2 regions of the Synechococcus sp. R55.3 genome follow, and region 1 is predicted to be linked to the other one. Evidence: predicted binding sites of a transcription regulator. Region 1 holds the regulator's gene; the other holds the start of a gene.
What was found. Region 1 encodes NtcA, which controls nitrogen genes in cyanobacteria. Its sites were predicted from a motif close to GTANCNNNNGNTAC; they were not measured.
Positions count from the first base shown of each region.

Region 1 (4,017 bases):
TTCGATGCGCAGCAGTTGGTTGTACTTGGCAATGCGCTCGCTGCGGCAGAGGGATCCGGTTTTGATCTGCCCGGCACGGGTGGCCACCGCCAAGTCGGCAATGGTGGTGTCTTCCGTCTCGCCAGAGCGGTGGCTGATGATGGTGCGAAAGCCGGCTTGAACTGCCAATTGGATGGCCGAGACGGTCTCCGTCAGGGTGCCGATTTGGTTGGGCTTGATCAAAATGGCGTTGGCGGCGGCGCTGTCGATACCCTTTTGCAGGCGGGTCAGGTTGGTTACAAACAGGTCATCTCCCACCAGCTGTACCCGGGATCCCAGTTGAGCGGTCATGGCTTGCCAACCGGCCCAGTCTTCTTCCGCTAGCCCATCTTCAATGGAAAGGATGGGATAGTTGGCCAGCAGTTGCTGGTAGTAAGCCACCATATCAGCCGTGCTGTGGGCTTTGCCCTCAAAGTGATATTGCCCATCCTGCAGCAGCTCGTTGGCGGCCACATCCAAGGCCAAGGCGATATCTGCTCCCGGTTTGTAGCCTGCCTGTTCAATAGCCGTCATCAGCAGATCCAAAGCCGCCGCATTGGAGTCGAGATCAGGAGCAAACCCCCCTTCATCCCCCACACCGGTGGACAGCCCCTTCTGCTGCAGCACTTGTTTTAGTACCGCAAACACCTCAGCCCCGTAGCGCAGCGCCTCGCGAAAGCTGGCCGCTCCAATGGGCACAAGCATAAATTCTTGAATATCGACGTTGTTGTCGGCGTGGGCGCCGCCGTTGAGCACGTTCATCAGCGGCACCGGCAGCAGGTTGGCAAAGGGCCCCCCCAGGTATTTGTAAAGAGGCAAGCCCACTGCTTCCGCAGCCGCTTTGGCTGTCGCCAGAGAAACTGCCAAAATAGCGTTGGCCCCCAGGCGGGACTTGTTGGGGGTGCCGTCCAGGTCGATCAGCAACTGGTCAATACGGGCTTGGTTGAGGGCATCTTCTCCCTGCAGCTCCGACTGGATGGGGCCAAGGATGTTTTCCACCGCCCTCAGCACGCCCTTACCGCCGTAGCGTTTGGGATCCCCGTCCCGCAGCTCGTGGGCCTCGAAGGTGCCGGTCGAAGCACCGCTGGGAACCTGCGCCAAGCCCGTTGCCCCATTGGCTAGACCCACCAGGGCCTCTAAGGTGGGACGCCCTCGCGAGTCGAGGATCTCATGGGCGGTAATCCACTCGATGGCTGTTTCCACAGTTACACCTCAGCAATTGGCTAGATAGCTCTGGCCAAAGCCAGATCCCCCCATAGACTAGTAGGTTTTTGCCCGCGATCCGGTCAGCTTCCAGAAAACTTTAAGTCTGTCCTTCGGGCACAGAGATTCTTCAAGGCTGCAGCAGTAGATTGAACATAGGCCGGCCAGAGCTTCAACCAACCATCGAGCGGGGTTTGCCTAGGCAGGGTGCTGCTCAGGAGGTGTTCTCCTCTTCCTTCTAGGCAAAGCGATGGCTCAGCCGCATCGGGTCGTGTACGGTGATCTTCTTCTTGTGAATGGAGATGTACTTCTTCTTGCGCAGCTCTCCCAACAGGCGGGTGATGGTGACGCGGGTTGAGCCAATGGCCTCGGCAATGGCCTGGTGAGACAGCTTGAGATCGATGGTGACCCCATCTGGGCCAGGCACTCCGAAATCGCGACAGAGGATCAACAAAAAGCTGACCAGACGGGATCCCATGTCGCGATGAGCCAGTGTCTCGATCATCATCTCCGTTTGCAAAATGCGGGACGACAGGCTTTTAACCAGCAACATGGCCAGTTCGGCGTTCTCCTGCAAGGATTTTTCCACCTGCTCGATCGGCAGAGAGAGCAACTCAGTAGGCGTAAAAGCCACCGAGTGATAAAAGCGATCAGAGCGCTGTCCTGTGATAAAGGAGAGCACGCCGAAGATGCTGTTTTCGCGTAGGAGGGCGACGGTGATTTCCTCCCCCATTTCGTAGACCCGCGAGAGCTTAACGGCTCCCTTCACCAAAAAGTAAACCCGCTCCGCCGGATCCCCTGGAAAAAAAATGGTCTTCCCGCGCTCAAACGTTTCGATAACCGGAGGATGGTGAGGGCCTCCCAATTGCTTGAAGGCTGTGATCAGAGATTTTTCCGCTACGGCCACCGCCATACTCATCAACCTTTTAAGGTCAGTTTATACCTAAGATCAACCTATTAAGATCAATCTAGAAGCATTAGGCTAGGTTGCAACCCCTTGACTTCAGAATCGATGATGATACCAAGATTTACCCTAAAGTAGAAGGTTCTGCCCAGGCATCTTTGTAGCACGTGCTACATTTTTGAGTCTCGTTTTTGCCCCAGAAAGGGATCCCCAACCGAAAGCAGGGGTTAGGATAAGAGCCATTGTCGCTGGGGGTTGCATCGGCCCTTGGCGGTAGAGAGTGGAGTGGGTTGGAACATTCTATCTATCTATGGGGAGCCCGGAGGCTGTTGTTGCTGAACCTTCTCGGCTGAGCCGCCAGCATTTCACGGTGCGGATGCCGGATCCGGCCAATCACCTCCTGGAGGTGGAGCTGCTGCTCCGAGAGGTGGAGCCAAAGATGCCTTTGCGGCTGCGGCTGCCGGTGTGGACGCCGGGATCCTACTTGGTGCGGGAGTATGCCCGTCATGTGCAGGAGTTTCAGGCGGCAACTGAGCAAGGGATCCCTTTGGCCTGGCGGAAGGTGGATAAGAATACCTGGCAAATCGATCCGCCGGGTTCTTCTGCTGTGAAGGTGTGCTATCGGGTCTATGCCTATGAGCTGACGGTGCGCACGAACCATCTGGATTTGACCCACGCCTATTTCAACGGGGCAGCGCTCTTCCTCTACGTGCCCGGTCGCGAGCGGGAACCCTACACTTTGACGGTGATCCCCCCCAAGCCGGATTGGCACATCGCCACCAGTTTGCGGCCTTTGATCTCCTCTTCTGGGGATCCCGCTTCCGGCCAGTCTTTTGTGGCAGAGGACTATGACGAGCTGGTGGATAGCCCGGTGGAGGTGGGTCCACATCGAGTGCAATCGTTTGAGGTGGAAGGGATCCCCCATTACTTTGTGGTTTGGGGGGTGGGCACTCTGGATGTGGAGCGGGCTGTCGCTGATGCTAAGGCGATTGTCAAAACCACAGCCGCGTTTTTCGGTGGGCTACCCTACGACCGCTACTGGTTCATTGTGCATTTGTCGCCGGGAGGATTTGGTGGCCTTGAGCACAAGTACAGCACCACCCTTCTTTACTCTGGGCTGGAGCTGCATCAGCCGGAGTCCTATCGGCGCTTTTTGTCTTTGCTGGCCCACGAGTTGTTTCATGCCTGGAATGTCAAGCGTCTGCGTCCGCTGGCATTGGAAAAGATCGACTACAACCAAGAAAACTATCTGGAATGCCTGTGGTTTTGTGAGGGAGCGACCAGCTACTACGAAAATGTCATCTTGTTGAGGGCAGGGATCCTCAGTGCCGGCGATTTCTTGAAGATTCTTTCCGAACAGATTGGCCGCTTGCAGCGTACTCCGGGCCGGGCCGTGCAATCGCTGCGGGAGTCCAGCTTCGATACCTGGATCAAACTCTACCGCCCCCACGAAAACACCCTCAACAGCCAGGTTTCTTATTACTTAAAGGGGGCTTTGGTCTGTTGGCTGCTGGATCTGCACATTCGCCACCTTTCCGGCGGTCGGGGATCCCTGGATACAGCTTTGCAGGATCTGTGGCAGCGCTTTGGTCGGTCAGGGAAGGGCTACAGCGACCAAGACTTGCGGGAGGCGTTTGAGCGGGCAGCTGGTGCCGATCTTGGCCGGTTTTTCGCAGCCTATGTGGAAGGCACGGAAGAGCTAGACTACAACACTTACCTACACCCCTTTGGCCTCACCCTTAAAGCCCACTTCAGCCGCCCCAACCCCATCCCATACCTGGGCCTCAATTTCAACGGCGAGGGCAATCGCATCAGCGCAGTAGAGATGGGATCCCCGGCGCAAAAAGCAGGCATCTGGGCCGGCGATGAGCTGGTGGCCCTGGATGGGTTCA
Region 1 is NZ_JANSIG010000039.1:124-4,140, forward strand. It holds gene eno (phosphopyruvate hydratase) at 1-1,221, opposite strand, end outside; gene ntcA (global nitrogen regulator NtcA) at 1,460-2,134, opposite strand; gene NW849_RS07700 (M61 family metallopeptidase) at 2,436-4,017, shown strand, end outside.

Region 2 (4,017 bases), on a different contig from region 1:
CCCCACTCACCTGCAAACCGCTGATCTGGGTGTAGGGCAAGGGGATCCCTGCCAACTGTCCTGAATGGGGATCCAGATAAGCCAGATGAGACAGCCCGTCTTGTTCATAACAGGCCAGGATGCGCCCATCGCCACAGAAGCCGTAGGTGCTCAGGCCAAACACCCACTGCGGCTCTCCAAACTCCGCTTCCATAGGGCAGAGGGGAATGGGGCCCTGGGGATCCCAGCGATAGAGGTTCCACCAGCCGCTGCGATCCGAAACAAAGTAGAGATCCCCCTCCGGTGACCACTGGGGCTGGAAGATCGACTCGGCAGGGCCACCGGCCAGCTTTTGAGGTTCTCCCAAGCTGCCGTCAGGGTTCACCTCAGACCGCCACAGCTCTGTGCCGTCCCAGGGCATTTGGGGGTGATCCCAGGTCAGCCATACCAAGGTCTGGCCATCGGGGCTGAGGCGAGGGTTGGCATAGAAATTGTGCCCAGAGGCCAAAACGCGCTGGGATCCGCTTTCCAAGTCAATCGAGACAAGGCTGTTTTCCGGCTCTCCCTGGCGGCTGTGATCTTCCCGCACACAGAGGATGCGTCCACGCGCCCGATCCACCACCCCATCTGCATAGCGATAGGGGCCTGCTTCCGTCAGGGGCTGGGGATCTGAACCCGGCAGCAGGCGGTAGAGCCGTTGGTCAGCGAAGTTGCAAAAATACACTACCCCTGCCGACACCCAATAAGCTCCACCCCCATACTCATGCACCCGCGTCCGCACATTGAAAGGTGCCGGTGTCAGCTCCACCAGGATCCCGTCGGCAGAGCGCCGCATCAACACATTGCGCCCTTTTTCTTGCGGGCGGCCCTCCGTCCAGTAGAGATCCCCCTGATCCCAAACCATCTGTCCCAAGCGCAGGGATCCCGTCACCACCAGGTCAGCGGTAATCGGGGATCGCCAAGATCCATAGCCGGCCTGCTGCACCATAGGCTGTTAATTCTCCACCCCAGAACCCCTATTATGCCGGCAGCAAGGGATCCCTGCCTCTGCCTGCAGCCTGCGGGGAAAGGGCTCGGATTCTGGGAAAAGGTATCCCACGATACAATTCTCTCCGGGCCGAATGGGTTTGATGGAACACGTTAAGGCAACAGGGATGCACAACGCTTTCTCGACTGCAGGATTAGCCTTTTCCTCTGTTGAGGTTGGGAAGACATTCGGTGAAAGCCTCAGCTGAGCGCAGTTGGGCAGGTTCAACACATGGGCGAGGTGATGAGCTAAGTGCTTCCCTCTGTTGGCCGGGCTGCTGCAACAACTGGACTTCTTAATACCCTTTGCACTCACTTCGTTTCGGAGATCACCGATGGCTCTATCATTTAATCGTCGTCAAGTGCTGAAAATGGGCGCTCTGGCCGGAGCCGGGGCTGCCCTAGGGCCGCAGATCTGGGTGAAGCGATCCGTGCCCGCCTACGCCCAGGGAGAGACCATCCGCGTTGGCATTTTGCACTCCCTTAGCGGCACCATGGCCATTTCAGAAACCAGCGTGGTGGATGCGGAAAAGCTGGCCATCAAAGAGATCAATGCCGCCGGTGGGGTTTTGGGCAAGCAGATCGAGCCGATTATCGAGGATGGGGCTTCCGATTGGCCAACCTTTGCCGAGAAAGCCACCAAATTGATCGATGTGGACAAGGTGGCAACGGTATTCGGCTGCTGGACTTCGGCCAGTCGCAAAGCGGTTTTGCCGGTGTTTGAATCCAAGCAGCACCTGCTCTGGTATCCCGTGCAGTACGAAGGACAAGAGTGCTCCAAAAACATCTTCTACACCGGCGCTGCCCCCAACCAGCAGATCGAGCCTTCGGTGGAATGGCTGCTCAAGAACAAGGGCAAAGAGTTCTTCCTGGTGGGATCCGACTACGTGTTCCCCCGCACGGCCAACACCATCATCAAGGCCCAGTTGGAAGCCCTGGGGGGCAAAGTGGTGGGTGAAGACTATCTGCCTTTGGGCAGCACAGAAGTTACCCCCATCATCAGCAAGATCCGGGCCGCTCTTCCCAATGGCGGTGTGATCTACAACAGCTTGAACGGCGACAGCAACGTGGCCTTTTTCAAACAACTGGAAGGGGCAGGGCTGGGGCCAGATCGCTATCCTTCCATGTCCGTCAGCATTGCTGAAGAAGAGGTACAGGCCATCGGCCCCGAATTCTTGGAAGGGCACTTCGCCGCCTGGAACTACTTTATGACGGTGGATACGCCTGCCAACAAGAAGTTTGTGGAAGCTTTCAAGGCAGAATACGGCCAAAACCGCGTCACCAACGACCCGATGGAAGCCGCCTACATCATGGTTTACATCTGGAAGCAGGCAGTGGAAAAAGCGGGAACAGTGGAAATCGACGCCGTGCGGCAGGCAGCCTATGGCCAGACCTTTGATGCCCCAGAAGGCTTGGTAACCATGAACACCAATCACCACCTGACCAAGTATGTGCGGATCGGCCAGGTGCGCTCTGACGGTTTGTTTGATGTCATCTTTTCTACGGATGCCGTGGAGCCGCAGCCCTGGAACCAGTTTGTGGCAGAGACCAAGGGCTTTGCCTGCGATTGGTCAGATCCGGCCAAGGGCGGTCGCTACAAAGTCAGCTAGTCCTGGCCAGGGCTGGGATCCCTTGCCGTTTGGATAGGGTCGGGGATCCCGCCTAGATGCTCGGTTAGCCTCCCTAGTTTAGTTGGAAGGAGGATCCCCTGCCCATGACCTTGCTCCTGGACAGCTTGTTCAACGGCATTAGCATTGGCACCGTCTTGCTAATAGCCGCCTTGGGCTTGGCCATTGTTTTCGGCCTCATGGGGGTCATCAACATGGCCCATGGGGAGCTGATGATGTTGGGGGCCTACACCACCTTCGTCGTGCAAAATGCCTTTCGTCCCCTAGGGGATCCCTGGCGGGATCTGTACATCTTTCCAGCTTTGGTAGCTGCCTTTGCCGTCACTGCTCTGGTAGGGCTGGCCTTGGAGCGGGGGGTGATCCGCTTTTTGTATGGCCGACCCTTGGAGACCCTTTTGGCCACCTGGGGCGTGAGCCTGATCCTGCAGCAGTTTGTGCGCAGCGTCAATTGGGTGCTGGCTTTCCGCTTGGGGGCCTTCGCGGTGCTCTTTTTCGGCGGCTGGTGGCTTTTGTCCAGGCGGGCGGATTGGCCGCGTCTCAAGGGGTGGACGCTGGCGCTGCTGTTGGTGCTCTCCACGGCCATTGCAGCGGTGGGGGGGCGGGTGCTGGCGCAAACCTATGCTTTAGCAGTCACTCAACCCTGGTTTGGAGCCCAGAACAAAGATGTGACTGCTCCCCGTTGGCTGGGGGGTGGGATCCCGGTGGGCAGCCTGTTTTTGCCCAATACCCGCCTGTTTATCATCGCCCTCACTGTCTTCTGCATCCTAGGGCTGTACTTCTTCTTGCAGCGCACCCGCTGGGGGCTGCGCATCCGGGCGGTTACCCAGAATCGGGCCATGAGCGCCTGTGTAGGGATCCCTACGCAAAAGGTGGATGCCCTTACCTTTGCCGTCGGCTCGGGTCTGGCGGGAGTGGCCGGCGTAGCGGTCAGCCTGCTGGGATCCGTGGGGCCGAACACCGGCCAAAACTACATCGTGGATACCTTTATGGTGGTCGTGGTGGGGGGTGTCGGTAAGCTTTTGGGCAGCATTGTGGCAGCGCTTGGGATCGGGATTGCCAACTTTGTCATCGGTTCCGGGACGCTGGCTTTGATTTTTCCCAACGTGCCCATCCTGACCGATACCCTCAACTTTTTTGCCACCACGAGCATGGCCAAGGTGATGGTCTTTGCTTTGATCGTGGCCTTTTTGCAGGTGCGACCTCGGGGCCTTTTCCCCGAAAAAGGTCGTATGGTGGATGCCTAGGGAATGATCTCGCTTGGCGAAAACTCTAGGACCAGACTCTCCATCTTCTACTCCCTCACAAAGCCCATGAAACTGGTTCATTCCCCCCGTGCTGATCATGAAGTGGCTGCTCCCGCCGCGGGTGGGGATCCCAATTCTTC
Region 2 is NZ_JANSIG010000060.1:1,160-5,176, forward strand. It holds gene NW849_RS09945 (S9 family peptidase) at 1-967, opposite strand, end outside; gene urtA (urea ABC transporter substrate-binding protein) at 1,341-2,615, shown strand; gene urtB (urea ABC transporter permease subunit UrtB) at 2,720-3,877, shown strand; gene urtC (urea ABC transporter permease subunit UrtC) at 3,881-4,017, shown strand, end outside.
Region 2: the regulator NtcA is predicted to act here: its motif matches at 1,070-1,083, upstream of urtA (urea ABC transporter substrate-binding protein).